One region of the Paenibacillus sp. FSL W8-0187 genome, then DNA from elsewhere that is predicted to be linked to it. Evidence: riboswitches for the same ligand, from Rfam matches in the RefSeq annotation. Region 1 holds a riboswitch; the other holds the start of a gene.
What was found. A riboswitch is a leader RNA that binds a small molecule or an ion and turns the genes downstream of it on or off. The one in region 1 is predicted to bind S-adenosylmethionine.
Positions count from the first base shown of each region.

Region 1 (15,992 bases):
CGTGTATACATTAGCGTGAAAGTGCATGCGGGAGATCTGGTTGAAATTCGGATGGAGCAGGAACGTTCAGACGATATGCTGCCCCAGCCGATGGACCTTCATATTCTATACGAGGATGAGCATCTGCTTGTTCTGAACAAGCCGGCAGGGATCATTGTGCATCCGACGCATGGTCATTATACGGACACACTGGCGAACGGCGTTGTCCACTACTGGCAGGAGAAGGGCTGGAATTACCGGTTCCGAGCGGTTCACAGGCTGGATCAGGAAACTTCCGGCGTGTTGGTGGTGGCCAAGAATCCGTATATCCACCAGCATGTTTCCGAACAAATGATAGCCGGCACGGTCGACAAGAGGTATGTTGCATTTGTTCATGGCAAGCCTGCTTTGCCGTCAGGCGATATTGACGGTCCGATTGATCGGGATCCTTTAGAGCCCCACCGCCGCATCTTAACCCCGGACGGATATCCTTCATTGACACGGTATCAGGTATGCGAAACCTATCATTCCGCATCCTTGGTTGAATTGAAGCTGGAAACGGGCCGGACCCATCAAATTCGGGTGCATATGCTTAGCATCGGTTGTCCATTGATTGGAGATCAGATGTATAGGCATCCGGTATACAGTGAGCGGGAGTTACGATCAGATGGGACGGAAACTGCGTCCTATGGGAACGAGGGGTCGGCAGAGCCGGAAGTCGGATCATGCATCATGAGGGTGGACCGCTATATGGGCAGGCAGGCACTGCATGCAGCAAGCCTGACACTGATTCACCCGATTGAGGGGAACACGATGGTATTCACAGCTCCGCTTCCTGAGGATATGAACTCTCTGAGAAATATGCTTGCGCAAGAGGCGACTTAAATATTTTCAAAACAACAAGAGAAGGAGAACGTATCGAATGAGCAAACTGAAAGTATATCAATATCCGAAATGCGGGACATGCCGTAACGCGGTCAAATGGCTGCAGAACGAAGGACATGAGCTGGAACTTCAAAATATTTTTGAACAACCGCCAGAGCAGGAAGAATTAGCCAATCTTATCGATAAGAGCGGCCTGGAGCTTAAGAAATTTTTCAATACGAGTGGCGAGGTCTACAAGGAAATGAACCTGAAAGACAAACTGCCTGGACTTTCCGATGAGGAGAAAATCGAACTGTTGTCGTCCAACGGAAGATTGATCAAGCGTCCAATCGTGACGGACGGAAGTAAAGTGACCGTCGGCTTCAAAGCAGAACAATATCAGGAGTCATGGCAGAAGTAGAATGGCTATTTTGGTCGGAGGCAATGACGGCCCAATTGAGGCCGGTTGAAAGAACTGAGTGGCCCCATTGTTGAAGATCAACGATCCGGAATAGACACATTTTCCTGCTGATGAAGGTAGAGCATCCCAAGGTCTTTTGGCCGCCGGGATGCTCTTTCGTTTTAAGAGATAATAACATCCGAGGCTTAGCATCCTTATCTCGCAAGAAAAACTTCCTCTATATGCGGTCTGTCTACTGAGAAAGTACGTCGATAGACGTTTTTCTTATGAACAGGCAATGATAGGAAATTCAAAGAAATACCTTGTGACAAGCCCAAGTCTATATAGGGATATGGTATAATGACAAGGTATATTTAAGGTTATACCAGAGAAGTTAAAGTTAGGAGCGATCATGACTGTGATACCCAATCAACAACCATCCTTAATGCTTGTAGACGGGATGGCTTTATTATTTCGTGCTTACTATGCAACCGCGTCAAGCGGCTATATCCGTCGAACCAAAGCGGGGGTGCCGACCAACGCGATTTATGGCTTCCTGCGGTATATGTGGGATGCTATCGATAAATTTCAGCCTACCCATGTAGCTTGCTGCTGGGATATGGGTTCGAAAACATTTCGTACCGAGCAATTCGCCTCGTATAAAGGCAATCGTCCGGAAGCGCCGGATGATCTGGTTCCGCAGTTTTCGTTGGTTCGTGATGTGACGGAATGTCTGGGAATTCCGAACCTGGGCGTCGTGGGCTATGAGGCCGATGATTGCATCGGTACGCTTGCCAGACGGTACGGGGATAGCATGAATGTCATGATCCTGTCGGGGGACCACGATCTGCTTCAGCTCGTGAACGATTCCACTTCCGTCATTATCATGAAAAAGGGACACGGCAATTATATGCACTATACCCCGGAAACGCTGTATGCCGAAAAAGGACTTTCCCCAAGACAGGTTATCGATGTGAAAGGCCTGATGGGAGATACAAGTGATAATTATCCTGGCGTACGTGGGATTGGCGAGAAAACGGCGGTCAAGCTGATTCAGGAGTATGAAACCGTGGAAGGAATTCTTGCGAATCTTGAGTCACTGACCAAAGGGGTCCGCACCAAGATCGAGGCAGATCTGGAAATGCTGCATCTGTCCAGGTCTTTGGCGGAAATCCATTGTGAGGTTCCAATGGAGTGCGAACTGGAACTATGCCGCTTGAGCGTGGATCACGAACGTGCATTAACCAAACTGGAGGAGCTTGAGATGAAGAGCTTGGGCCATCTTTTTGGGGTGGCGGTGGTTTCCTAGTTATGTGGAGACAGTTTAATTTCGGTAGAAAATCAATCTTGACCGGATTACTGCTTGGGGCCATGCTGCTTCTTATATCCGCATGTGCCTCCAATCAGACTCCTTTAACCGATACCTCTAAGCCGCCCTCAGGGGCTGAGAAGAAGGTTGAAGTTATGGTTTCGGCAGCAGCAAGTCTCAAATCCAGCCTGGAAGAGACCGGACGACGATTTGAAGCAGAGTTTCCGAATGTTACGCTGCGTTATAATTTTGGCGGTTCGGGCTCTCTAGGACAACAGCTTGAGCAAGGGGCGCCTGTAGATTTGTTTGTATCCGCGGCAACGGAGCCGATGGATCGACTGGTCGAGAAGGGGATCGTACAATCCGATGCGGTTCAGTTAATGTTTCGAAATGCGTTGGTGCTGATTGAGCCTGTTGGCAAACAGAACGTGAAGCAGTTATCCGATCTGCTCAAACCTGAAGTACGAGTTCTGGCTATCGGGCAGCCGGATACTGTACCGGCCGGGGAGTACGCGAAGGAGACTCTTCAGAATGAAGGCCTTTGGGAAGATGTCGAATCCAAGGCGGTGTATGCCAAGGACGTGACGCAAGTTCTCGCTTATGTGGAGTCGGGGAATGCGGATGCCGGTTTTGTGTACAAAACCGATCTGAAGAGTTCCGCCAAGGCAACACTTGCGCTTGAGGTTGACCCGGACAAGCACCAGCCGATCGAATATCCTGCAGCGGTTCCGGGCAATGCCAAGCATCCGCAGGAGGCTGAGGCGTTCCTCAAATTTATGCGGAAGCCAGAGATCAGGGATATCTTCACGGAAGCTGGATTTGAGGTAGCGGAGGCGTCGCCGTGACTGCGACCGAAATGTTCTGGATGCCGGTATGGCTGTCGATAAAAACATCACTGCTGTCCAGCATCATTGCATTTATACTGGGATTAGCGGCAGCGCGCTGGATGTCCAGGCGCTCGTTTGTCGGCAAGACGGCGGTTGAAACGCTGCTGATGCTTCCGCTTGTGCTTCCACCTACGGTGGTTGGCTTTCTTCTGCTTGTCATGCTGGGCAGAAACAGCTGGATTGGCGCAGCTGCGCAATGGCTGTTTGCCAGGCCCATCATTTTCAGTTGGGGGGCCGCGGTTATAGCGGCTATTGTGGTCTCGTTTCCGCTTGTGTATCAGAGCATGCGGGTAGGCTTTGAGTCCGTGGAACCGGAGCTTGAGGATTCGGCGCGATCGGCAGGGGCCGGCGAATGGCAGGTGCTTCGCTGGATTACGCTGCCGCTTGTCCGCAGAGCGGGGATTTCGGCGTTCATTCTGGCTTTTGCCAGAGGTTTAGGTGAATTTGGGGCAACCTGGATGGTTGCAGGCAATATACCGGGTGTTACGCAAACGCTGCCCACGGCGATTTACGTTGCGGTAAGCAATGGCGAGAGCGGGCTGGCGTGGGCGTGGACGGCTGTCATTATTTTGTTCTCTTGGCTGTTGCTGGCCGCGTCAGGAACGGGCAGAAACAGAGAAAGAGGCGGGCGGACTTGACGGGAGCACAATGTTTACATATGCTTCGAATAGAGCTTGTTAGCAACTATATAGAGAACAAGGCATAGCACATCGTGGAGAGGATGGAAGAAGCATGAGTTTACTTGGAGCAATTGAAGCAGGAGGAACCAAGTTCGTTTGCGGCGTGGGTATGGAGGATGGAACGGTTGTGGAGCGAGTGAGCTTCCCGACAACAACCCCTGAAGAAACCATGGCAAACGTCTTTAACTTTTTTGCTGATAAGGATATAGAGGCGATCGGAGTCGGTTCTTTCGGACCGATTGATCCGGTGAAGGGCAGCCCGACTTATGGCTGCATTACTACGACACCGAAACCTCATTGGAGCAATTACAATATTGTCAAAGCATTGGAAGAGCGTTTTAATGTTCCGATTGGATTTGATACCGATGTAAACGGAGCCGCTCTTGGAGAATATACATGGGGCGCTGCCCAGGGACTGGATAGCTGTCTGTATATCACCATCGGAACGGGAGTAGGAGCAGGCGCCGTGGTAGCTGGTGAATTGATTCACGGTTTGTCTCATCCGGAGATGGGTCATATTTATGTGCGCCGCCATCCGGAAGACCGGTATGAAGGGACATGCCCTTATCATGCAGACTGTCTGGAGGGGCTTGCTGCCGGACCGTCTCTTGGCAAACGTTGGGGAGTTCCCGGTGTGGAATTGACGCCGGATCATCCGGCTTGGGAGATGGAAGCTTATTATCTGGCTCAAGCGCTGATGAATTATGTCCTCATTCTGTCCCCACAGCGTATCGTGATGGGTGGAGGCGTTATGAAGCAGGAGCAGCTGTTCCCGCTGATCCGCACGAAGCTTCAGGAGCTGCTGGCCGGATATGTTCAGCATCCAAGCCTTCATGATGGGATTGATCAATTTATCGTTCCGCCGATGCTCGGCGATAATGCGGGTCTCTGCGGCGCATTGGCGTTGGCCAAGCTGGCAGTAGATGAGGCCAAGAGCGTTCAAGCTTGACCCTATTTCTTATATAGAGTGAATCAAAATTAGGTTGATTTTATTACAGATTATGGTATTATGATTTCAACAGTATAACGTATGGAACGGGAAGCACCTTTCTTTGTCGCTGCGGCGGAGGAGAGGTGCTTTTTTGCGTTGTTCCATCGTTGTGCTGAATGCGTAAGCGGGAGGTATTTGAGGGATGCAAATTGTGTTCATGAATCAGATGAGCGGAGCGGATGAGTCAGGTCACATCCGTTCTGCTCAAGTATGGATCGGTGAAGAAGAGGGGGGATGGCGGCTTGGCTGGCGGAACATGGAACCGGACGGTGATGTATCCGATGATGAGTGGTATGAGGGAAATTCATGGAATGAGTTATTATGCGTGTACCGACATCAATTAGCGAAGAAGCTTGGAGAGGGCTTCCGGCCGCTAGTTGAGGGGGTATTCCATGAACCGGGAGAGACTGGAGGCAAGAATCTCGGCGCTCAGAAGCTGCAGTGCTACAGTGAGCTGTATGGCTCGGAGGAGTTGTACACGGAGCTGTGTGCTTGGCGCAGAAGAAAGGCGGCCTCCGGAAGAAAAGCACCTTATTTCATAGCCAGCAATCGAGTGCTGCGTATGATTAGCGCCTTCATCCCCCAGAATGAGGAAGAGCTGCTGCAGCTTCCGGGAATCGGGGTCAGCAAGGCTTCGGAGCATGGGGCGGAGTGGCTGGAGATCACGACGAAAATTGAACGAACCACAACCTTTCCACTGGATTGGGTTTACGAGCAGCTGCAGGAAGAGGTGTTCTTGTCCTGGCTGTATAAACAGAAGGAGCAGCGATACAAGCAAGAGCTCGACCGCTTCCGAATCCGCCGTACGATGCTGATTGGGATAGCTGAGGGAGCTTCACTGGCCCAGCTGGAAGAGCGCACCTCGTTATCTCGTCGGGATTTGGTTGAGGAATTGGAGGGGCTCGAGAAGGAAGGTTATGATACGGAGCAACTGCTTGAGGTTGAATTGAATACGATGACGGCTTCAGAGCAGGCAACGGTATGGAAGGCGTTTGAAGAGCTGGGCGATACGTTTCTTAAACCCGTATTACAACGGGTATATGGAGAAGGACAAGCCCGGAATGGAGAGGTAGAAGACATTGGCGGAATGGAGAAGCTGTATGAGCGGCTGCGCCTGATACGGATTCGCTTCCGGCGGGAAGAGTCTGGCAAAGCAAACGCAAGCTAATCCGCATAAACGAAAATCAGGACGGATTTCCTCGTGGCAAGGAGATCCGTCCTGATTCTGTCTGTGGTTCTGTGGTATTTCATATCCAGTCTTTTTTACGGAACAGATAAAACATAAGAGCACCGGCAAAAACCATGATGCCTAGAACCACATAATAAGAGTATTTCCAGTGAAGCTCAGGCATATTGTCAAAGTTCATGCCGTAGATGCCCGTAATCAGCGTCAGTGGAATGAAGATGGTTGTAATAGCGGTAAACACACGCATGATTTCATTGGCCCGATTGGCGATACTGGATTGGTAAGCCTCTCGAAGGTTCCCCATGAGATCTCGATAAGTCTCGAAGGTCTCGGAAATTTTCACGGCATTTTCATAGATGTCGCTGAAATATTTTTGCAGCTGGTCATCGATCAGCCGTAGGTCTTTTTTGTTCAGAGTATTGATGACTTCCTTCTGCGGTCCAAGCACTTTTTTCAACCATAGAATCTCGCTTCGCAGACCGATAATCTCGCTTAAGTGGGATTTTTTGGTATGCATGAGGATGTCTTCCTCCAGCTTTTCAATCCGTGCTTCAATGCGGTCCCCAACGGAGAAATAGTTGTCCGTGACGAGGTCGATCAAGAGATAGAGGAAGCGGTCAGGCGTGCTGACTTCATCCTCCCAGAGAAGCGGTTTAACGCTGCGAAGCTCGTGGATCTTTTGCTTGGTCATCGTAATAATAAAATGCCTGCCCAAGAAAACGTTCAATGCCCGAAGGAAAATTTCTTCGTCGTCAAACCGGATGCTGTTCACAACGATAAAATAGTGGTTCTCATATATTTCAATTTTTGGACGCTGCTCTTCTTCGCTGAGGCAATCCTCAACCGCAAGATCATGCAGGGAGAAGAGAGGTTGCAGTTCGGCTAAATCATCCTCGTCCGCATCCAGCCAGTAGAAGCCGCTGGCCGGAGGGGTCAGCGTCATTTCGATGTCATCAACAGGGGTAAATACGCCCGAATCGACCAACCGGATTTTCATCTGATATCACTCCTTTGTCAAATACAAGCTGCTTGGTTAAGCAGTAAAGGCACAGGATATCAGCCCACCGGTGTAGGGGCATGTCAAGGAAGGTTAGAATACGATAAAAGCGCATGAAAAATAACGCCGTCCTCTGCCGGTAGACTGATCTTAATCCTATGCGGTTGTGCGTCTTGATCTAGTTTCTGGCTCGGGTCACCGTCCATCTTCCATGTCACCTCTTTCATACTCGGTTTTCAACAGCACTTGTCTAGTATAACGCCGGGTGTAGGACCTTTCAAGTTGAAATCCGGCGCAGCCAAGGACCATGGTACAGGGTATGGAAACCTTCGGTGAAGTGTGACAAACTTTATGAAAAGGTTCTTGACGAAAAATTGGGAATGATTTAAAGTAAGTATCAATTACGAACAATTTAAGACAACTGAATAAAGCGAAATCTTATCAAGAGCAGGTGGAGGGACTAGCCCTATGAAACCCGGCAACCGGCGGCAACATCGCACGGTGCTAATTCTTGCAGGAGATACGACGCTTCTTAGAAGCCGTTGTATAGTCTGACAGATGAGAGAGGCGCATTGTGATACGTATATGATGACCTTTCTCTACTTTGAGAAAGGTTTTCTTGCGTTTATACAGTCTAACGCTCTTTCTCACAGCTTTTTATGGATGTATCATTTCATATTTCGAAGGAGTGAGCCACGATGCCGATTAAAATTCCGGACGCCTTGCCGGCAAAGGAAGTTCTGGCTGGAGAAAACATTTTTGTCATGGATGAGAGTCATGCATTTCATCAGGATATCCGCCCATTGCGGATTGCTATTCTGAACTTGATGCCAACCAAGGAAACGACGGAGACCCAATTATTGCGATTGATCGGTAACTCCCCGCTCCAGGTGGATGTTGTCCTTCTTCATCCGAGTTCCCACGTTTCGAAGAATACGTCGGCTGAGCATCTGAAATCATTTTACAAAACCTTTGAAGAAGTGAAGAACCGTCGTTTTGACGGCATGATCATTACAGGAGCTCCAGTCGAGCAGTTGGAGTTTGAAGAAGTGAATTACTGGAATGAGCTTACTGAAATTTTTGAATGGACCAAGACGCATGTGACCTCCACGCTCCATATTTGCTGGGCATCGCAAGCCGGGCTTTATTATCATTACGGCGTACCGAAATACAGCCTCGAGGAAAAATGCTTCGGCGTATTTCCACATACGATCAATGAAGCGTGTACCAAGCTGCTCCGCGGCTTTGACGAAATGTTCTTTGTTCCGCACTCTCGTCATACGGAAGTTCGGCGCGAAGATATTACAGGCATTGACGATCTGGTCATCCTGTCCGAGTCCGAGGAAGCAGGAATTTATTTAGTTTCAAGCCGGGATGGCAAGCAGATATTTGCCACAGGACATTCCGAGTATGATGCGGACTCTCTGAAATGGGAGTATGACCGGGACGCTGCCAAAGGAATGGATATCGCGCTGCCGCGCAACTATTACCCGAATGATGATCCAACAAGAACGCCTCCGTCCATATGGCGAGCGCATGCAAACTTATTATTTACTAATTGGCTCAATTACTATGTATATCAGGAAACGCCATACGATATTGGTCCGCAAATATAGAAGTATACGGGAGGAGAGTTTGTGATGGAGAAGAAACCTTTGAATATAGAGAGCCGACTGGCACAGATCGGGTCGGTGCAAGAACCGGTAACCGGAGCCGTGAATTTTCCGATTTATCAGGCTACGGCATACCGCCATCCCAAATTAGGCCAGAGCACAGGGTTTGATTACACCCGTACGAAAAATCCGACCCGTTCGGTACTGGAGGACGCCTGCGCCGAGCTGGAATCCGGTGATGCCGGCTTTGCCTGCAGCTCGGGCATGGCTGCCCTCCAGACGATTTTTGCTTTGTTCGGTCAAGGGGATCATCTGATTGTATCGCTGGATTTGTATGGAGGGACCTATAGGCTTCTGGAGCGGATTATGTCCAAGTTCGGCGTAACGGCTACGTATGTGGATACGAATGACCTGGATGCGCTGGAAGGGGCAAGAAGGCCCAACACGAAGGCTGTATTTATCGAAACGCCGACCAATCCGCTTATGATGATTACGGATATCGAAGCCGTCTGTACGTGGGCAAGGCGCCATCAATTGATCAGCATCGTGGATAATACGCTTTTGACTCCGTATTTCCAAAGACCTATCGAGCTTGGGGCGGATATTGTCATACATAGCGCCACCAAGTATTTGGGAGGACATAACGATGTGCTGGCGGGTATCATTGTAACGAAGGGCAAGGAACTATCGGAAGAGATGGCTTTCCTTCATAATTCCATCGGCGCGGTGTTAAGCCCGACCGATTCCTATCAGCTGATGAAAGGAATGAAGACGCTTGCCCTGCGCATGGATCGGCACGAAGCGAATGCAACCGCAGTGGCAACATTTTTGACAACTCACCCAGCGATTGGCGAGGTGTATTATCCTGCCTTGCCGGATCATCCGGGACATGACATCCAGAATCGTCAATCCAGCGGCAACACCGGCATCTTCTCCTTCAAGGTGAAGGACGCCCGCTATGTGGAGCCCGTGCTGCGGCACATTAAACTGATTGCGTTCGCAGAAAGCCTGGGGGGCGTCGAGTCTCTGATGACCTACCCTGCCGTCCAGACCCATGCGGACATCCCGCTTGAGATTCGGGAAGCGATCGGTGTGGATGACCGCTTGCTCCGGTTCTCGGTCGGCATCGAGCATGAGGATGATCTGATCGCGGATTTGGATGCTGCACTGAGCGCAGCCATAGCTGAAGTGGAAGGGAGCACGCGAGAATGAGCATCGATAAAGGTCCATCAGGCTTGGAAACGCAAACCAAGCAGTTATCAGCAAAACGGGGACATGAAGAAGATGAACTCCGTTTCGAGACGAAACTATTGCATTTCGGCGGGGAAATCGACCGGGCAACCGGCGCTTCCAGCGTTCCGATCTATCAAGCCTCGACATTTCATCATGAGGACATCTTTAACCCGCCGCTGCATGATTACAGTCGTTCCGGCAATCCGACGAGGCAGGCGCTGGAAGAATATATCGCCCTCTTGGAGGGAGGCGTACGCGGTTTCGCTTATGCTTCCGGTATGGCGGCGATCTCCAGCTCGTTCATGCTGCTCTCCGCGGGCGATCATATGATCGTGACGGAGGATGTGTACGGCGGAACCTACCGCCTGCTAACCAGCATTTTAAGTCGTATGGGCATCGAGAGCACCTTCGTAGATATGACCGATCTGGATCAGGTGAAGGCTGCCCTCAAACCGAATACGAAAGCTGTCTATATGGAGACCCCTTCGAACCCGACTCTGAAAATTACCGACATTGGTGCCGTGACGGATTGGGCGAAGGAGCATGGACTGCTTACCCTGCTGGATAATACGTTCATGACGCCGTTTTACCAGCGTCCGATTGAATTCGGTGTGGATATCGTCATTCACAGCGCGACCAAATTCCTTGGCGGACACAGCGATGTGCTGGCAGGTCTCGCGGTAGCCAGAACCCAGGAGCTTGGAGACCAATTGAAACAGCTGCAAAATGGTTTGGGCACGGTGCTTGGGGTCCAGGATTCCTGGCTCCTTATGCGCGGCATGAAGACGCTCAGCACACGTATGGCCCACTCCGAGCAAAGTGCAGCCAAGCTGGCGGCCTGGCTGCAAGGAAGAAGCGATATTGAGCAAGTGTACTACCCTGGTCTCTTGAATCATCCGGGACGTGAGGTCCATGAGAAGCAATCAAGCGGTTATGGCGCGGTCATCTCCTTTGACGTCGGCTCAGGCGAGCGTGCCAAGCAGGTGCTGAACCATGTGAAGCTGCCGCTGGTAGCGGTCAGCCTGGGAGCTGTGGAGAGCATCTTGTCTTACCCGACGATGATGTCCCATGCAGCTATGGGCGAGAAGGTTCGGCATGAACGTGGAATTACGGATGGTTTGCTCCGTTTCTCGGTCGGACTCGAGGATGTGGACGATCTGATTGCTGATCTGGATCGGGCTTTTGCTGCAAGTTACTAAAGATTTGCATGAAGTTAGGACGTCATTTGAAGATTTGCCAAATCATAGAATTCGGCATCCTGTCACGGACGGGATGTCGTTTTTAATGCCGGATTGTGGTAGGATGAGATAGAAAAAGTTTTACTGGTGTTTGTTATTTTGCTCTAAGTAGGGAGGCTGCAAGAATGAGTGCGGTAAACCGTATATTGGATAAAGCTTTACGCGGTGAGCGTTTAAACCTCGAAGATACCGTGACGCTTTTTGAAAGTGATGAGATTGAGAAAATGGGTCATGCGGCGGATGTGATGACAAAGCGTCTGCATCCGGATCCTATCACGACATTTGTTATCGGCCGGAATATCAATTACACGAACATATGTGATGTATTCTGCCGTTTCTGTGCTTTTTATCGCAGACCGGGCTCTTCCGAGGGCTACGTTCTGCCCGATGAGACGATCTTCCAGAAGATTCAGGAAACCGAGGATGTGAACGGTACTGAAATTCTGATGCAGGGCGGAGTCAATCCGGATTTGCCTTTCAATTATTATACGGATCTGCTTCGCAATATTAAGAAGCGGTTTCCTAACATTACGATGCATTCCTTCTCCCCGGCGGAAATTATGAAGATGGTGGAGATCTCCGGGCTTACGCTCGAAGAGGTGATGCGCGAGCTTCACAGCGCTGGTCTGGACTCATTGCCTGGTGGCGGTGCAGAGATTTTGGATGATCGTATCCGAAAAAAAGTCAGCCGTCTGAAAGGCACATGGCGCCAGTGGATGGATGTCATGCAAACGGCCCATAAAGTCGGCATGAACACGACGGCTACCATGGTGATCGGCCTGGGCGAAACGATGGAAGAGCGTGCGCTACATATGCTTCGCGTGCGTGATGCGCAGGATGAATGCATTCAGAACGGTTATGATTCCAAAGGCTTCCTGGCCTTCATTCCATTTACGTTCCAGCCGGACAACACGAACCTTAAGCGTGAGCGCGAAACGCCGGAGGCGTACTTGAAGACGGTGGCTATCGGTCGCTTGGCAATCGATAACGTTCCGAATTTGCAGTCGTCCTGGGTAACGATGGGACCTGAGATCGGCAAGCTGTCACTCAGCTATGGCTGTAATGACTTTGGCAGCACGATGATGGAGGAGAACGTGGTTTCTTCCGCAGGAGCCGTGTATAAGGTCAATATTGAATCGATTATTCAATTGATCCGTGAGACCGGCAACATTCCGGCTCAACGCAACACCCGGTATGATATTCTGCGCGTGTTCGAAGATAACAGCACCGTTGAGCGCGACTTCGTCATGCAGAACTAATTCTATACTTCATGAAGATCCGCAAGGCGGGCCGAGCAACTCGGTCCGCTTTTTTTATTATCTGAAAGTATAACCTTCCGAGCAGCGCGCCATTTATTAGATATTCTTTCGGACTTGCTTGTTTTTCCAAGCAGGAGTTCCGTATATCCCCGAGCGGGTCCCCATATACTGAAAAGGGAACTCGAAAGGAGTGATTCCATGGAACTGTTCAGCATTTCTGTCGGTACACGGACGGAAGACGAGAAAAAGGCGTTTCACCGTATATTGTCAGACAAGCAGAAAGAGCTACATAAACAATGCAAGCAGCTGAAATTCACATTCAGCGCTTCGGATGACCGCGTGATTTGGACGTGCTCCGGCAAGCTTCCGCTGTCCTCATGGACCGCATCGGCCGACACGCTGCGCCGGCTCACTGCCGAAGCAGTCACTGCTTATATTATGGAAGAGAAGGAGCAGGAGATTGCTGCACGGTTAATGTTCTCGGAATTCGAGTTTGATGATGAGGAAGAAGCAGGGCGGATTCTGCAGTGGTTTTTGATGCTCCTGCAAAAAGAGGAAGGCCCGTCCGGGGACTTCTGGCAGAGCCGCAGACGCAAGCTGTCTGAAGGCATATATCAGTGCCTGAACGAGGCACCTGAGCTTAACCTGGATGGATTTATGACCTTCCGGCTTCAGTCCTACGAACAGGAGCTCCGCGAGATGGCGGAGTATGCAGTGGATGAATTTATGCTCGATCAGCAGTACGAGGAGTTCGTCAGCCTGCTGAAATATTTTGTTTATTTTCAGGAGCCCAAAATGCCGCTGGTACACGTCATTCATAAGGGGGAGGAAGATTTTCTGCTGCTGGATGGCAATCTTCGCCCGATTGAACGTCCTCGAGATGAAGGACTCGTTATGGAAAGGCTGGACCAGGATATGGAGATTGAAGATATGGTGGTCAGTACGCTGATTTCGGTATCTCCGGCCCGCATGATTATCCACACGAGACAGCCTGAGCTTCCCGTTATTGTGACATTGGCCCACATCTTTGATAACCGCGCCGAAGTATGCTGCAGTTGTCCGGAATGCAGCGCGCTTCTCGGAAGCGGACGAATGATGACTTGACGCACCGAAGCGGTGAGGATTATAATTACTGATAAATTCACGTAAAAGCTCTGACAAAGACATGAATCAATCCGGATTTGACCGCTCAGAGAGAGGAACCTCGGCTGCAATTTCCTCCGGTTCGCCATTGATTTACCCCTTTGTAGCTGTGTCGTCGAACCCGCACATCATGATGAATGCGGATGAGTAGGCTTCACCGGTTCATGACCGTTACTCAATGCTGATGAAGGATCTTAATCAATTATGTACCCGGTACATAAGCTGATGGAGAGATCGAATTAGGGTGGAACCACGGGTATAACACTCGTCCCTTCGCGGGACGGGTGTTTTTTGCATGTTCCGGTATCTTTCGTTGAAGTCCAGGCGGTACCGAGCGGTCCATGTCTGGAGTTCACGGGGAGACTAACGCGTCCTTCATATATGGAAGAAACGTGAAATTCTTTTTTCTTGGGAGGAATACAAGGTGGCTATTAGCATTAAATTGCCTGACGGCTCCGTACGGGAGTATGAGGCGGGCAGCAGTATTGAGGATGTGGCTGCGTCGATCAGCAGCGGACTTAGAAAGAATGCGGTCGCGGGAAAAATGGACGGGATCGTCGTGGATCTCTCGACACCGCTTCAGGACGGAGCTTTGATCGAGATCGTAACCCAGGATACGCCTGAAGGGCTTGAAGTGATGCGCCACAGTACAGCGCATTTGCTGGCTCAGGCAACCAAGCGTTTGTATGGAGCGAAAGAAGTAAAGCTGGGCGTGGGTCCGGTCATTGAGGACGGCTTCTACTATGATATGGATCTGGAAGAGCCTTTGAATCCGGAGGACCTGCAGAAGATCGAGAAGGAAATGGAACGCATTATCGGCGAGAATCTTCCGATTGTCCGCAAGGAAGTGAGCCGTGCGGAAGCGCTGCGCATCTTTGGCGAGCTTGGGGATCCTTACAAGCTGGAACTAATCAATGCCCTGCCTGAGGATAGCGTTATCACGATCTATGAGCAAGGCGAATTCTTTGATCTCTGTCGTGGACCGCACGTCCCTTCAACCGGCAAGATCAAAGTGTTCAAACTTATGAATGTGGCAGGCGCATACTGGCGCGGTGACAGCAAGAACAAAATGCTTCAGCGCGTTTACGGTACGGCGTTCGTGAAAAAAGCGCAGCTCGATGAGCATCTTCACCTGCTTGAGGAAGCCAAGAAGCGCGATCATCGTAAGCTGGGCAAGGAATTGCAAATGTTTACGTTCTCGCAGCTCGTTGGACAAGGCCTGCCGATCTGGCTGCCAAACGGCGCGAAATTGCGCCGTACCCTGGAGCGTTATATCGTGGACATGGAGGAGCGCCTTGGTTACCAGCACGTGTACACGCCTGTCCTCGGAAACGTGGAGCTGTACAAAACTTCCGGTCACTGGGAGCACTATCAGGAAGATATGTTTCCGAAAATGGAGATGGACAACGAGGAGCTTGTCCTTCGTCCGATGAACTGTCCTCACCATATGATGGTATATAAGAGCGATATGCACAGCTACCGGGATCTGCCGATCCGTATTGCTGAGCTTGGCATGCAGCACCGTTATGAAATGTCCGGTGCACTGACCGGCTTGCATCGCGTGCGCGCCATGACGTTGAACGACTCGCATATTTTCTGCCGTCCGGATCAGATTAAGGAAGAGTTTGCACGAGTTATTCAGCTAATCATGACCGTCTACAAGGACTTTGGCATCCATGACTATCGCTTCCGCCTTTCTTACCGGGATCCGCAGGATACCGAGAAGTACTTCCAGAACGATGAAATGTGGGAAATGTCCCAGCGTATGCTGCGCGAAGTCGTCGAGAGCTTGGACATGCCGTTCTATGAGGCCGAAGGCGAAGCTGCCTTCTACGGTCCGAAGCTCGACGTTCAGATTCGTACGGCTCTAGGCAAGGAAGAGACGCTGTCAACCGTTCAGCTCGACTTCCTGCTGCCTGAGCGCTTTGAGCTGGAATACGTCGGCGACGATGGCCAGAAGCATCGTCCGGTCGTTATCCACCGCGGTATTCTGGGCACGATGGAGCGCTTTACTGCTTTCTTGCTTGAGAATTTTGCAGGTGCGCTGCCGCTGTGGCTGTCACCGGTACAGGTTAAAGTCATTCCGGTTTCCAATGCCTTTGAAGACTATGCCAAGGAAGTGGCCGAGAAGCTTCAATTCGCCGGTATCTCTGTCGAGTCGGATCTTCGCAACGAGAAGATGGGCTACAAGATTCGGGAAGCCCAGCTCGAGA
Region 1 is NZ_CP150206.1:5,877,923-5,893,914, reverse strand. Features, by position in the region: gene MKY48_RS26620 (RluA family pseudouridine synthase) at 1-864, shown strand, start outside; gene MKY48_RS26615 (arsenate reductase family protein) at 902-1,264, shown strand; gene MKY48_RS26610 (5'-3' exonuclease H3TH domain-containing protein) at 1,656-2,552, shown strand; gene modA (molybdate ABC transporter substrate-binding protein) at 2,555-3,397, shown strand; gene modB (molybdate ABC transporter permease subunit) at 3,394-4,077, shown strand; gene MKY48_RS26595 (ROK family protein) at 4,172-5,068, shown strand; gene MKY48_RS26590 (HRDC domain-containing protein) at 5,253-6,278, shown strand; gene corA (magnesium/cobalt transporter CorA) at 6,358-7,293, opposite strand; SAM riboswitch class I at 7,729-7,858, shown strand; gene metA (homoserine O-succinyltransferase) at 7,992-8,909, shown strand; gene MKY48_RS26575 (PLP-dependent transferase) at 8,934-10,118, shown strand; gene MKY48_RS26570 (aminotransferase class I/II-fold pyridoxal phosphate-dependent enzyme) at 10,115-11,338, shown strand; gene mqnC (cyclic dehypoxanthinyl futalosine synthase) at 11,503-12,636, shown strand; gene MKY48_RS26560 (putative sporulation protein YtxC) at 12,835-13,740, shown strand; gene thrS (threonine--tRNA ligase) at 14,204-15,992, shown strand, end outside.

Region 2 (15,992 bases), 420 kb from region 1:
GCCTCCCGGTCAGCCGGGAAGCTTGTTTTTTTTCTGGGGGATGCGGTGCTGCGCTTGGTTGGGCTTGCGATCTCCGTACCTTTTACATTATGGTTATCACCCAAGGCAGGCGATTGGCTAGGGACGGCCTCCAGTTTACCGAATCGAGAGCTGCGCTTCTGGGAACAGATTTATTATACAGCCGTAAAATCGCTGGCGGATTTCCCGCTGCTGCGGTTTGCGGTGCTGTTTATGTTAAGCTACGCCCTTATCGTATTTATGCTGCGTCTGCTCGTTTCCCTGATCATGGGAGGCAGGCTGGGACTCTTCGGAACGAGAAAAGATACGTCAGCATCGCTGCTGAGCCGGCTAACAGGCGCGGGAATTGGCGTCATCATGGGTGCTGCCCGGAGCATTATTGTTATTGCGATCTTATTCATCTACGTCAGTCTAAATCCCGACCACGGCTTCAGCCGGTACGTTGAGGCTTCACCGGTTTATCAGCAGGGAGCAAGGGCTGTGATAGAACCTTTGTCGGGTTCTCTCGTCCGCGAGAAGCTGCCGGTCTTTACCCAATCGGTTCAAGAAGAATTGAATGGGATCATTCAGCGGAAGTATGAGGTCATCGACCACAAGATTCCCGAGGGCATTGAGCAGACGGCAGCCCATATCGTGAAAGGTGCGTCAACCGATGAAGAGAAAGCCCGAAAGCTCTATGATTGGGTTGGCAGCAGAATAGCGTATGATCACGACAAAGTGACATTGTATGAAGAGCAGCGGATATGGAAAGAGCAGACACCACAGGATACGTACGAAACAAGGTTAGGCGTGTGCATTGATTATGCTCGGCTGTATGCCATGATGGCCCGGTCTCAGGATCTGAAAGTTCGGGTCGTAACTGGCAGGGGATATAATGGTCAAGGCGGTTATGGTCCCCACGCCTGGAATGAGGTTTACTTGAGCGAAGAGAAGCGATGGATACCGCTGGACCCGACCTGGGCACAGAGCGGCAACTGGTTTAATCCGCCGCGCTTCAATGAGACACATATAAAAGAACAAGTGTTTTGATAGATGTGTTGGGATACGGAGAAGGGCGGACTTTGAGCAAGGGAAGTTCGCCCTTGCCCGTAGGAGGGGCCTTCCAGATGAAGTGGGGGGGCGTTTATGTTAATATGGGTTTATGTGATTGTGGATAAAGGGGAGAAGCATACGTGAAAGGGTTTAGGCCGGATAAGCGCAAACAAGAAGAACGAGATGCCGGCAGTCAGTTTAACTTGCGGGTTAATCTATTTTTTTTCAGCACTTTTATCATATTCTGTGTCGTTATTATACGTCTTGCTATACTGCAGTTCGTTGAAGGGCCTGAGCTAAAAGAGCTCGAAACCGGTGGGCAGGTTAAAAATTTCCCGCTTCAGCCGATCCGGGGCAGCATCGTTGATGCTTCCGGTACGCCGCTTGCATACTCAACACCCTCCCAAGCACTGTATTTAACGCTGTTAAAGGATTACAGTTCATCCGAACGAGGGAAGAAGAACCGTCCGGAGATCGAAAAGCTGGCCGAGGAAATGGTCAAGGTCTTCGAACAATATGGTGATCCAAAAGCCGAAAAGTTGACAGTGGATGATGTGATCAAAGCGATGGACCTGGAATTTAACAAGCAGCCGGGTTATGAGCCGAGACGCATTAAGGCAGATCTTTCGACTAAAGAAGTGGCTTACTTCATGGAGCATAAGAACGAGTACCCTGGAATAGAGGTTGTTGAAGAAAGCCAGCGTCAATATAACCAGGATAAAATTGCCGTTCAAACGATTGGTTATTTGAAAGAGTTCCGCGGAATTAAGACACTGGAAAAATATAAAGAGATTGATGAGCAGAACAAGAAGCAAAAAGATCCGGGACTTATCTACACGGAGCAGGAGAAGGTCGGTGTAGACGGACTCGAAATGATGTTCCAGGATGAGCTGCGCGGCAAGAACGGATATATCGGGATTCCGATTAATCCGCAGAACATGGCGGACGGGGTGCCGACCATGATTGCCCCGGAGAAGGGCTACAATATTCATACGACGATTCATAAGGATATTCAGAAGGTTACCCAGCAGGCGATCATTGATCAGCTGAAATGGCTTCACGCCAATACGGTTTCCGGTAAAACGCATCCGAATGCGCAAACGGGTTATGCCGTAGCGATGGAGGTGGATACCGGGAATATTGTCGCCATGGCCAGCATGCCGGATTATGATCCGAATGTATGGGAGAATGGGAGCGATGATTGGGAAACGGTCATGAAGTATTATGGCAACGGAACGATTTCTCCATATAGTTCCGGTCGATCCGGCAACAATCTGGAATCGGTCGTGCTGCTCGGTTCCACCATGAAGCCTTTGACAGTATTGATTGGACTTAATGAAAAATTGTTCGGGCCGAACGATTATTATTATGATGGCGGTGCAGCATTCTTCGGTAAGGATAATACGAGAGTCCGGAACTCGGGCGGTAGAGCCTACGGATCTCTGAATGCGAGACAAGCGATTGAGCACTCCTCCAACGCCTTTATGGTTGACTGGATCGGGGAACGACTGTATAACAAGTACGGCTCCAAATCCGTTGAAGTATGGGATAGATACATGAAGAAATTCGGGCTCGGGGTATCTACCGAATCCGGTCTGCCGAAGGAGCATAAAGGAATCATCGAGTATACCAATATCGAGCAGGCGGGAAGTTATCTGGCTGCCATGGCATACGCTTCATTCGGACAGTCCGGTAAATATACGACGCTCCAATTGGCACAGTATGCCAGCACGCTTGCCAATCGGGGAGAACGCATTCGGCCGCAGCTTGCGAGCAAGATTGTAGATCAGGACGGCAATGTGATCAAGGAATTCAAGCGTGAAGTATTAAATAAAGAGGAATTCCCACAGCAGTACTGGAACGAAGTCATTGCAGGGATGAATACGCAGGGACTTCGAGCTTTTGAAGATTTTAAATATGATTTTGCACGGAAAACAGGAACATCCGAGCAGGATATTTATAAAAACGGTTCTCGGATCAGGGTGGAAAACGGGGTGTTCATCGCTTTTGCACCACGGCAAAATCCGAAGCTGGCCGTCGCCGTCGTCATACCGGAAGCAGGCTTCGGTTCCCAGAGTGCCGCGCCGGTTGCCCGCAAAATTTTCGATGCTTATGACGAAATTTACGGACTCGACGGTACGCCGCACCCTAAACAAACCGGGGGTGAGAATGAGGAAAGCAATCCGAACCAATAATAGGAAGCGACAAAACGGCAGCCAAGAGCCCTCAATGGGTTGGCTGCCGTTTCTTTATCCGTTACACATGGGCGTCAGGGGCTTTGTCCGCTACCAGATTCAGGACGACGTTAAACTCCAGCAGCGCTTTGAGGCCGCAGAGCACCATGGTGTATCCTCCCATGGAATCGATAGCTCCCTGCACCATTTCATCCGCACTGCCTGTAAATCCGGAGTGGGTAATGGCAACGAAGGTCTCATGATCGCCCCGTGGCGTGAATGTCCATTCGGTTTGGGTCCGGTCTGAAGACTCGATCGTGATGCGGCGATTCACTTCGATATGTTGAACGTACACGTCATCATGTACCCCATACATCTCCCAATCCCAGCGGATATGACGGCCTTCCTCAAGCCTGCCGCTGCTTTTGGTAAACCAGAACTTGGTTGTAATCTCAGGGTCGATGAAAGCCTCGAATACCTGGGCTACCGGTCTTCGAATGAGCATCTCTGCCGTCACGACGGGGTTCTCATTAGGTTTGGACATATGATTTTATGACTCCTTTCAGGGTTGTTTTCAGTAAATATCGTAGCACAAAGGAAGTCATATTCTTTCTTTCACATCGCTTATTTATTTCAAGGGTCGTGTGATTGGTTCGAGCGCGTGGGGAAATTCTCATTGTGGCTAGGCTTTATCTCAGTTTTGGCCTGTTAGGTGGCTGCTATTCATGGGGGGATGTTTTGACACCCTGCCTTTTGTGGTAAAATGTCGTTATGTTTGCTGATGATTCGTAAGGGGGTTAATACCATGAAATATAAATATCGGTTGTTGGCACTGGATATGGACGGTACGCTGCTGCGGGACGATCATGAGGTGTCGGAGGAAACGGTGAAGTGGATCAAGGAAGCTGTACGGCACGGCATTCACGTCTGCCTCTCGACAGGTCGTCCGTTTCAGGATGCCTATCCGTATGCCAAACAGCTTGAACTGACGACACCGATGGTAACGGTGAACGGCGGCGAGGTATGGCGTGCGCCATATGAATTGCACCGCCGGGCGCTGCTCGACAGCAAGCTCGTGGAGGAAATGCACGCACTAGCCATTGAAACCGGGTCATGGTTCTGGGCGTATTCAGTAGAAAGATTATATAACTCTGAGAATTGGATCGGCGATGTCGCGAATCAGGAGTGGCTGAAGTTTGGTTACAACACGAATGATCATGAGGTACGCCACAACATTCTGATGCGCCTGCAGGATATGGGAGGACTGGAGATCACGAACTCCTCGCCGGATAACCTGGAAATCAATCCGCAGGGCGTTAACAAAGCGACCGGAATCGGACAGGTGTGCGAGCTGCTCGGAATTAGCATGTCCGAAGTCGTAGCCGTAGGTGACAGCCTGAACGACCTGGCTGTGATTCAGCAGGCCGGACTCGGCGTGGCTATGGGCAATGCCCAGCAGACGGTTAAGGATGAAGCGGACCTTGTGGTTTCCAGCAACAATGAGGACGGCATCGTTGAGGTCATCAGGGATCATATTTTGATCGAAGGGTGAGATGTTGATGGACATATTGGGCTGGATTATTGTCATCGCTCTGTTTATCATTGGGATGGCCGGGGCGATTTACCCTATTCTGCCGGGGGTTATCGCCATTTACCTGGCGCTGTTTGTTTACGGCTGGTTCTTTACATTTGAGCATTACAATGCATGGTTCTGGATTATTCAGACGATCATTCTGGTGGTGCTCTTCATTGCCGATTATGCGGTTAACGCCTGGGGTGTTAAGAAGCTCGGCGGTTCCAAAGCCTCGATATGGGGCAGCACGATCGGACTGATTATCGGACCGTTCGTTATTCCCGCTTTTGGATTGATAATTGGACCATTCCTTGGGGCATTTCTGGGTGAAATGCTGGCAGGCTCGGGACCAAGCAAATCCATGAAGGTTGGTTTCGGATCGGTCATTGGCTTGTTCAGCAGCATTGTGGTGAAGATTATTTTACAGCTCGCGATGATTATTATTTTCTTCATTTGGGTTTTCTAATAGACGCTTAGGAATCGCTGTAAGAGGCGCTTTGGAGGAGAAAGAAGGGTACGGTTTTGTCAAAGAAAGAGTCATTTATTAAAGGCACGATCATCTTGGCCGCTGCTGCGCTGGTAGCCCGCGTGCTGGGTCTTGTCCAGCGGGTGCCGCTGGAACATATGCTGAACGATATAGGGGACGCTTCATTTACGATCGCCAATAACGTATATTTAATGCTGTTAACGGTAGCAACGGCAGGCATTCCCAGCACACTCAGCAAAATGGTATCCGAGCGTCATGCTTTGAATAAGCCTGCGGAGGCTCGGCGTGTCTATCATGCTGCACTTATTTTTGCCGGGGTAGCGGGTATTGTCATGACGCTGCTGCTATATTTTGGAGCTCCTTATTATGCTACCCATATTTCTAAGCAGCCGGAGGCAGCCGCGGCCATTCAGGCACTCGCCCCAGCGCTGCTGCTGTTTCCAGCCATCGCGATGATGCGAGGATACTTCCAGGGACGTAATAACATGACAGCTGGCGGCATATCTCAGATCATCGAGCAGATTGCACGGGTTCTGACAGCCATCGGCTTGGCCTATGTGCTGCTGCGGATGGGATACGACGATACCTGGATTGCGGCCGGAGCTTCCTTTGGTGGCGTACTCGGCAGTATCGGCGCGTTTGCAGTCATGCTGTACTTCACGGTTAAACTTCGCCGAAGCGATCGTGAGCTCAAGATGCCGGCGGCGGACCGTTCCATTCCGCTTGGCGGGATATACCGGGATATATTCACGCTGTCCATACCGATTGTGCTGTCTTCCCTGGCAGTTCCGGCTGTTAACTTCATTGACAGCTCTATAGTGAAGCCGCTGTTGATCGGGCAGATTGGTTTGGATCAGGCGACAGCAGCCCTCGCGGTGCTTGGGAACCGGGCTCAAAGCGTGGCGGGGATTCCGCCGATTCTAGCCATTGCCCTCAGTACCTCGCTTATTCCGATCATCTCTGCGGCTTTTGCGAAGAAGGACCAGGAGCATTTGGAACAGCAAGTATCGCTGGCTATGCGTATAGCCATATTGACGGGGATGCCGATGGTGATTGCGCTATGCGTGGCATCCTATTCCATTAATGGATTGCTGTTTAGTTCCTTGGGCGGCAGCGGGATTATTGGATTTCTGACGTTCGGTACGATTTTCCAGATCACGATGATGACTACAAATTCCATTCTTCTTGGAATCGGCAAGGCCAAACTCTCGATGATTCACGTGATGATCGGGGTTGCAATCAAGCTTGCAGCCAGCTTCCTGCTTGCCCCGTTCTTTGGGATCTACGGGATCATAGGGAGCACGGCGCTCTGTTTCCTTGTTATTACGATACTGAATATAAGATCGATTAAAGCGATTGTATCCTTCTCCATCCTGGGCAAACGCTGGACGGGCTTCTTGTTGACGGTGATTGCCGCCGGGGGAATTGGATATGGCCTGAATCTGGCCGGTATTCAAATGGTTGATATCATGCCGGCACGGTTGGCCTTCCTGCTGACTTGCCTGGTTGTAGGCGTGGCCGTGGTCATTATATATCTTGTCCTGCTGGTGGTGTTTGGCGTATTGCGGCAATCGGAGCTGAGCAGTTACCCGCGCCTTTTGCAGAAAGTGTTCCGTCCGCTTATGAGACTGCAGCCTGCACGAATGCGGAAGCGGGGATAAAAACATATACTTAGTTTCACTTATCGTGTGAATAGAACCGAATGGAGACCATCCTTGTAGTATCGGGACGGTCTCTTTCCATTTTAATGCCGATGGAACTGATCAGACACATCATGCACGATGGAGGTTTTCTCCAGAGCGGCCCGATGGGCATGGGTGATATCCGGCAGCAGCGGCCGTAACGGTTTACGAATATGCCTAAACATCGCCGGGCCCTGATACCAGTCGTACCGGGGAATCGGCTCGGGGGTCTCATCCTCCCAGATCTCATCAAGATAAGGGCTGTACAGACGCTGGCCATCGGGCAGCCATTCTGATGTGATGAGGTCAGATCCCGCGTGGCCATGATTCATGGCTTGCTCAAGTGTCGGTGTAAATAAGGCCGGCCAATATTCGGCGCGCGATCCCTGATGCTTGGTGGATCGTGCGAATGCCAGCACCGCGCGGTATATCTCCTCATACCCAAACAATAAAGCATACAGCGAACGGCCTGCCTTGATCCGAATGGACAGGTCGTCAAACTTGGGTAAGGTAAGTCCGGCCAGCGGCCTGGCTGGGGATAAGGGCTTCTGGGCAGGGCTTTCGCCCGACTCTGTTCGATGGACTTGACCCAGTGGAAACACGATTTGATTCAACCGGGTCAGCTCATGCATCCGAAAGAAGGGATCCTGTAGAATATGCTGTAGGTAAAAAGGGTGTCTCGCCACACGCCCCTCAATATAGTTCTGCTCATTAATGATCAGGGCTACCGTAAGCAGCGAACTGCTCTGATCCTGCCAGAACTGCTCCCAGAACGGTGTCATGAACGCTGAAACATGAAAGTGGGGGAGCAAATGAAATAGGGGCTTACCCTTTTTTCGACTGTGTATATAGAGCAGCAGCTGGGGATAGGCGTCCTGGAAGATCAGTGCATTGCAGCGCTCCAGGAAGCGATACAGGTTGTTCTTAAATGTCGGATTCATAAGATCCGACATCAATCCACCCTTCAGATCACTCATATTCCACCCGGCATTACGCGATACCATGTGGGCCAGAAAGGCCCAATGCAGCTCAGGTTGTGATACATAGCAGTCCCAATAGGCTTGCGTACGGGTCACGTTACTTCGGTTGGCTGCAGCTGTGGCCTCTTGAATATGATGACTCAACTCCTGCTCTTCTGGAGATAGCTGAACCTCTGGACCGGTCTCATGAATCCGAATATCGCTATACCCTTGCATGGAAGGGAGCGGAAACGGGGAAACGCTCTGCTGCAGATAGGGATGGGAGGAGAGGATATCCTTGAGCTGCCTGCGAATCGTTCTAACGGCTGTGTAGTCCCAATGCAATTCGTTTCTGCTTGTCCGGAGCTTTAAGGAGAATCGCCACGATGCGATCATCCCCGACCATGATTCGGTCAGGGCTTGCGGAATAGCTGCCGTCCATGACCATACATACTTGCCCCGGTTTTTATTATCATTGACTCCATTCGAGTGCATTCGGGGGTCACCTGCACTTTCTGATGGTTAATCCCAGCCTGTGAGCATCATAATGTCAGTATGCTCTAAAATTTGACTTCCACTCAACATTTTGATTCACTAAGGGTGAAGGAACTCGACGTAAAGGGGAGATAATCAATGGAAAAAATCACTTCAGAAGCAGAATTTCAGGTTGCAATCCAGTCTCCGCGACTGACTGTTGCCGTATTTAAAGCAGACTGGTGCGGCGATTGCAAGTTTATCGATCCATTCATGCCGGAGGTTGAGACAAAGTTCTCAAACCAATTGACTCTGGTTGAGGTTGACGTCGATGCTGTCGGTGACGTGAGTCAGCAGCAAAATATTATGGGTATCCCTAGCTTTGTTGCATACTCCGACGGACGCGAGTTGGTTCGCTACGTTAACAAACTCCGCAAATCGCGCCAGGAGATTGAAGATTTCCTGCAGCGTGCCGTGGACGTATACAGTACGATTCATAAGTAAGAGTGACTATAGCACCGCCGCCTTGATCTATAACTGGCGGCGGTGTTGTTTTACATATCAGTTAGAGGTAGGGTGAAGAAGTCAAGTACCTGTATCATGAAGGTTTTTCTCATTTTTGAACATTTTGTCACAATCGCTCAAGTGACCGTAGCGGTAGAATCAGGTATAATGAAATGTGGACTGTGTACGATGCGATCCCGTAAAGGTTTAAATAGTGAATGATTATGAGCAGCAGGTGAGATAAGTGAATGATAAACAATTAAAATGGCTGAGTTACATAACATGCTTAATTATGTTCTTCGCGACGTTCGGAGGCATGGTTGTGACAAAGACGGGCTCGGGACTCGGTTGCGGCCAGGAGTGGCCGCTGTGCAACGGTAAATTTGTTCCCGCTTACACGGTATCCTCCATGATTGAGTATTCCCACCGGGCTGTCAGCGGAATGGCGGGGTTGGCCGCGCTGGCTTCGCTGATTGCGTTCTGGAAGTACAAGCGGGATCGCCGGGATTTGATGGCTTATGTTATCGGGACCTCGGTATTCGTTGTAGTGCAGGCGATCATGGGTGCGCTTGCGGTGGTTAAACCTCAATCGGCTGCGATTATGGCGCTGCATTTTGGCTTCTCGCTGATTGCTTTTGCTAGCTCCGTCATGCTGGCTCTGGGTATGCGGCGGGTAGAACAGGCGAAGGGGCCCGTAGACTTGGAACGTCTGCCTCGGGTAAGCAAGGGTTTCCGTAATTTAGTCTGGGGCACAACCCTGTATAGCTATATCGTCGTTTATATTGGTGCATTCGTCAGCCACACCGATTCTAGAGAAGGTTGCTCGGGCTGGCCGCTGTGTAACGGGGAAGTGATCCCGGAGCTGGGCGGTGGGGTCGGCATCGCCTTTATGCACCGGGTGGCAGCGCTTCTGCTGCTGGTCGTGGTTGCGGTGATGGGGCATTTTGCATATTGGCGTAACCGCGACAACCGGGAGATACAGATGCTGGGCATCTCGGCAACCGTGCTCTGCTTGCTGCAAGTGTTTAGCGGTGCCCTCATTATGGCAACGATGCATAACGAGGAAGTTTACGTATTCTCCGCGCTGGGACATACACTGCTGATCTCGGCCTTATTCGGCGTACTCTGTTATTTAAGTGTCAGGGTATGGCAGCTCAGCAAGCCGGTTAAAGCCGAAATGCGGCCGGATCATAGCATGTCTCGTGAAAAGATTGTATAAAAAAGAAGCGAAAATCATTAAACGAAAAGGATCGAATTTAAGGCAACATCGTTTATGCAAAGTCCCCGAACCAGCGTTCGAGGGCTTTGTTGTATAGTGAGGAGGGAAGTGGATGATAGCCAAAACTTCCGCTCGACCTGTCCGATATCAAGGAGACGCTGGAAGCAGTATTGAAAAGGTTTGATCCCGCAACGGATTAGTTTATATTTATTAAGATTGACGAAGGCGATATCCTGGGGGATATCTGAAAGTCGCCCCATTCTGTGGGTTGTCTGGCCGTTTCGGGGGCATCCTATAAGAACAATCCTCTGGTCATGAATGCACGAATGAAATCGGGATACCTGAATGAGTTATTCCCGCGTGAGGATATCGTGAAGACGGTTAAACGCGGTGGAATCACTATTTTGACAAATAGCGGTCCAAGAAGAACCAAGATTAATTTGATGACGCGAGGGGGTACCGCCATGCTTCGAATGTTACTTGGGGAACAGCCCCGACACAATAACGGACTGCTTGAGGAAGCCATCGAATCGATGGTCCAAACAACCCGGCTGCTGCAGAAGGAAATGGAGAAAAATCAGGATCCGACGCATGACTTTCGCAAGCTTGAGATTTGGACCCGGGGGTTGATCGTTTCCCTGGATGAGCTGGAACAGAGCTGGAATGCGGCAAGGCATTTCAGTCAATCGGTCAAATCGGGTTACATCGATGACATGTCGATTCAGGAGCAAGGGGAATATCAACGATATGTGTATTTTTACAAAAACAGCTTCATACGCGTATTCTCGATCCTTGATAAGCTGGGGACGGTGCTGAACGATTTGTACGATCTTCATACCTCTAAGGTGAAGGCGCATTTCTCATATTTTACGGTCCTGCGGCAGTTTAAATTCCTGAAGGCCCACGGAGAGCTGGCCAAAGAGCTGGAAGCGATCAAGGAGCGTTACAAAACGCCGCTGAACACACTTCGGAAACGGCGCAACGCCGAAATCCATTACATGAATTCCGAGATGCAGGATGATTTATGGCAGCGTCATCAAGGGCTGTCGGACAAGATCGAGCTGGAGGATATCGATCAGCACCTGGACGATCTCAAACAAGGTGTCGATATGGTATGCCGGAGTCTGGCGGCCTCTTATAAATATACGAACGAGCTTTGGGGGAAAAATGGAGTCAGGGCTTAGGCACAAAATCGCCATGAAATTCCTTTTGACAAAAACCTGAAAAGAATCTATACTAACTATTGCATTCATTAAATGTTATTAAATCAGATCAAATTAATCGGAAAAATTTCATATCGATGTTTTCTTATCGAGAGAGGCGGAGGGACAGGCCCGATGAAGCCCGGCAACCGACTCCAGCGTGTAATTGCTTAACGCAGTGACGCTTGGAGTGACATGGTGCTAATTCCTTCAAAGCTACAGGATATCCCTTGGCTTTGACAGATGAGAAAAGGCGTTGACTTTTACGTAAAGAGGGCCCTTTTTGATTCTACAAAAAGAGGCTCTTTTCTTTTGGGTAAATAGATATGAAGCTACGGAAAAAGGAGGATTATCGGATTGATTGAGCTCAAGCAATTGACGAAGCAGTACGGAAAAGCCGGAACCTTAACCACTGCGTTGTCCGAATTGGATTTGTCGATTGAAAAAGGAGAAATCTTCGGAGTCATCGGACACTCCGGTGCAGGTAAAAGTACATTGATCCGTTGTATCAATTTGTTGGAGCGTCCCACCTCGGGCGAGGTGTGGGTGAACGGTAAGAACTTAACGTCGCTTGGCAAGAAGCAGCTTCAGACGGAACGCCGCAAAATCGGCATGATTTTTCAGCACTTTAACTTGTTATCTTCCGCGACGGTGTACGATAACATTGCGTTTCCGCTGCGTCTGATCAAGACACCAAAGGCTGAAATGGAACGCAAGGTATCCGAACTGTTGGCTTTGGTCGGCTTGGAGGCACATCGGGACAAATACCCGTCCCAGCTATCAGGCGGGCAGAAGCAGCGGGTCGGCATAGCCAGAGCGCTCGCAAGCGATCCCGAAGTGCTGCTGTGCGACGAGGCCACTTCGGCGCTTGACCCGCAGACGACCGATTCGATCCTGCGCCTGCTGCTGGACATTAATAAAAAGTTTCATCTGACGATCGTGCTGATTACCCATGAGATGCATGTGATTCAGAGCATATGCGACCGGGTCGCCGTCATTCATCAGGGCGGCATTGTGGAGCAAGGGCCGGTAACGGAAGTGTTCCTGAAGCCGAAGCATGAAGTGACCCAGGAATTTATCCGCCAGGAGATGGACAGCGGCGAAGCGCTGCGGCTGGCCATTCAGGGCCAGGCGAACGGACCTTCGAGGGCGGTGCAGATTACGTTCCTTGGATCGAAAACGTACGAATCGATTCTGTCCCATACCGTTCATGAGACGGGCGTGAATTTTGCAATTCTGCAGGGCACGATCTCCACGATCAAAGAAACGCCGTATGGCCAGCTCATCGTCCGTTTCGAAGGGGAAGAGCGTGCCATAGAAGATACGATCCGGAAGCTGCTGGAACAAGGATTAGACGTGGAGGTGATTCATTAATGTTCGGGCTTGATTTTACCCAGATCGACTGGAAAGAGATATGGACGGCAACATTGGATACCCTTCGGATGCTGGGGGCTTCGGCATTGTTCAGTTTCATCATCGGACTGCCGGTTGGCGTGCTGCTCTACATGGCTGCAAGATCTACATCCGGTTTGGTGCGCTTCGGTTACACGATCCTGTCGTTCATTGTGAACATCCTGCGTTCGGTTCCGTTCATTATTCTGATCGTTGCAATGATCCCGATTACGAAGTCGCTCGTAGGTGTTTCGTACGGCGTGCTGGGAACCATTCCGCCGCTCGTGATCGGCGCTGCGCCATTCTTCGCTAGGCTCGTAGAAACGGCTTTAAATGAAGTGGATAAAGGCGTGATTGAGGCGGCTCATGCCATGGGCTCCTCGACAAGCCAAATCGTATGGAGGGTTCTCCTCCCGGAGGCACGTCCGGGCCTGCTGGCGGGGATGACCATCACGATTGTAACCCTGGTATCTTATACCGCGATGTCCGGTCAAGTCGGTGGCGGCGGTTTAGGAGATTTGGCCATCAAGTATGGCTATTACCGTTATGAGACCGAGATCATGATTCTGGCCGTCGTATTAATGATAGTGCTGGTACAGCTGCTGCAAATGGCAGGAGATCGTCTGGTCCGACATTTTACAAGAAAATAACGGGATGGATGAGGCATCAAGGAAGACAATATAAAAAATAATATATTTTCGGAGGGAGCGTTTTTAGAATGAAAAAATGGACATTGGCATTGATCAGCTTGACATTGGTTACGGTGCTGGCTGCGTGCGGCGGCAAGCCTGCGGATAAAGCAGCTGAGCCAGGGGGAACAACAGGAGGCGGCGCTCAAGAGACCGTAACCTTGAAAGTAGGCGCTTCGCCTTCACCTCACGCCAAAATTTTGGAGCATGTTAAACCAGCGCTTGAAAAAGAGGGCGTGAACCTGGAAATCGTGGAATTCACGGATTATGTTCTGCCAAATACGCAAGTGGACTCCAAAGAAATCGACGCGAATTTCTTCCAGCACAAGCCTTACCTGGATAACGAAATCAAAGAGCGTAAATTGAATCTTGAATCCGTGATCGCGGTGCATGTGGAGCCGCTGGGTGCTTACTCCAAAACCATTAAATCTGCGGATGAGCTGAAGGATGGAGCGGTTGTGGCGATCCCGAATGATCCTTCGAATGCAGGCCGTGCGTTGACTCTGCTGTCCAAGAATGGCGTAATTAAGCTGCAAGATGAAACCAAGCTGGAAGCTACCGCTAAGGATATCGTGGAAAATCCGAAGAACCTGGAGTTCAAGGAAGTTGAAGCCGCCATGCTGCCGCGTATGCTGGATGAGCTGGATCTGGCTGTCATCAACACGAACTACGCGCTTGAAGCGGGACTGGACCCAACAAAGGATGCACTCTTTATCGAAGACAAAGAGAACCCTTATGCCAACCTGCTGGTAGCTCGCCCGGACAACAAGGACTCCGACGCCATTCAAAAATTGGCCAAAGCGCTGACTTCCGAGGACGTGAAGACCTTTATCGAAGAAGAGTACAAAGGTGCTGTCATTCCGGCATTCTAATTCGAGCACCAAAGGCTCGATGATGCTGTAGATTAGTTCATCGTATCCGTGAAGAGAGGGCATTATCCAAAAGACCATGGGTCTTTATGGATAAGTCCTTTCTTTTTTTTTGTGTGGCGGCCATTCCTGGCCGGGTTGCAAGTTGTTAGGCTTTATCAAATCTTTTATACTGAAGGAAGGATATCCATCTGAGGAGGGAAAGCCTTGAAGGGAAAAGTGGCGCTGATTACAGGCAGTGCGACAGGTTTGGGGAAAATGACGGCGCTGTCGTTAGCTCGGCAGGGATGTCATTTGGCTATAAATTATGTAAACAGCAAGGATGAAGCGGAGGCGCTCTCCCGTGAAATCGAGGGGTTTGGCGTGAAGTCTATTGCGATTAAAGCCGATATCGCCAGCGAGCGTGAGCTGTATTCATTGGTGGATCAGACGGAGGAGCAACTGGGAAGCGTCGATATCCTGGTGAACAACGCAGGCCCTTTCATTCGGGAGCGTCGTCTGTTCTCAGAGTACAGCCGGGACGAAATCGTCCATATGGTGAATGGCAATTTAACCGGCGTCATGCTGCTGGACCACCGCGTTCTGCCTGCCATGCGGGAGAAGAAGTGGGGACGCATCATCCACTTCGGATTCGGACATGCCGGAGAAGCCCGCGCGTGGCCTCAGCGTTCAGCCTACGCGGCTGCTAAAGTGGGCCTGGTCTCCTTTACGAAGACGCTTGCGGTGGAAGAAGCACCGTATGGAATCACCGTGAATATGATCTGTCCTGGGGACATCCGCGGAGCAAATAAAGAGAAGACCATCGATGAAGTTTCGGGCATTCAAGATGGGCTGACCCCGCGCGGACGATCGGGAAGCGGGGAGGACATCGCCAGGGTGATCGAATATTTATGCCTGGATAATTCGGATTTCATTACTGGCAATATCATGGATATATCCGGTGGGCTGGACCCGATCCGCCCGTTGATTAAGCCGGAATAACATACAATAACCCCACAACAAAGTGGAGTCTATGCTTCGATGCTTATTTCCAATACTTTGCTGACCCCAAAACATATACATGCGATTAAAGAATGGCTTACGCTTCGCTGAAAACTTATTCATTCTTTTATCTCAAAAAAAGAGTCTTGGTTCCACGAGGGAAACCAAGACTCTTTATAGTTAAAGAAGATTTAGAATACTTGAACTACTTCTTGAATGCCTTCTACTTCTTCAACCAGGGCGCGTTCAATCCCTGCCTTCAGAGTAATGGTGGAGCTAGGGCAGCTACCGCATGCACCCATCAATTTCAGCTTAACGATGCCGTCTTCAACGTCAACCAGTTCCACGTCACCGCCGTCGCGCTGCAGGAACGGACGAAGTTTATCAAGCACTTCAGCCACTTCATCATATACAGTGGTTTGCGTGTTTTCACTCATCTTGTTCAACTCCTTTCCTCCCTATATTATAGTACATAAACCGGCAAAATAAAATGCCAATCTTAAGGCAGGTCTAATCACAATGTCCATAATCATTGAGTTTTGCACAAGCAATTCCTATTTTGGCACGGATAAAGTTCTACAGACGCTTGAAGCCAAGTATGATTGTCAGGTCATCGAATACGGCTGCCTGACCAACTGCGGCCAGTGCTACCTGATGCCCTTCGCTTATGTGGATGGCGAATGGGTCGAGGCTCCCACGGCTGAAGAACTGCTTGACGTTGTCATAGCCAAACTGGA
Region 2 is NZ_CP150206.1:6,296,640-6,312,631, reverse strand. Features, by position in the region: gene MKY48_RS28660 (transglutaminase domain-containing protein) at 1-1,047, shown strand, start outside; gene MKY48_RS28655 (penicillin-binding protein 2) at 1,191-3,245, shown strand; gene MKY48_RS28650 (SRPBCC family protein) at 3,307-3,768, opposite strand; gene MKY48_RS28645 (Cof-type HAD-IIB family hydrolase) at 4,030-4,776, shown strand; gene MKY48_RS28640 (DUF456 domain-containing protein) at 4,784-5,263, shown strand; gene MKY48_RS28635 (polysaccharide biosynthesis protein) at 5,320-6,945, shown strand; gene MKY48_RS28630 (DUF2515 family protein) at 7,029-8,420, opposite strand; gene MKY48_RS28625 (thioredoxin family protein) at 8,559-8,903, shown strand; gene MKY48_RS28620 (COX15/CtaA family protein) at 9,148-10,122, shown strand; gene MKY48_RS28615 (Cthe_2314 family HEPN domain-containing protein) at 10,587-11,306, shown strand; SAM riboswitch class I at 11,428-11,574, shown strand; gene MKY48_RS28610 (methionine ABC transporter ATP-binding protein) at 11,682-12,698, shown strand; gene MKY48_RS28605 (methionine ABC transporter permease) at 12,698-13,366, shown strand; gene MKY48_RS28600 (MetQ/NlpA family ABC transporter substrate-binding protein) at 13,435-14,277, shown strand; gene MKY48_RS28595 (SDR family oxidoreductase) at 14,482-15,255, shown strand; gene MKY48_RS28590 (NifU family protein) at 15,447-15,692, opposite strand; gene MKY48_RS28585 (YuzB family protein) at 15,775-15,992, shown strand, end outside.
Region 2: it holds a riboswitch for S-adenosylmethionine, as region 1 does, so the genes downstream of both, MKY48_RS28610 (methionine ABC transporter ATP-binding protein) here and metA (homoserine O-succinyltransferase) in region 1, are expected to answer to the same signal.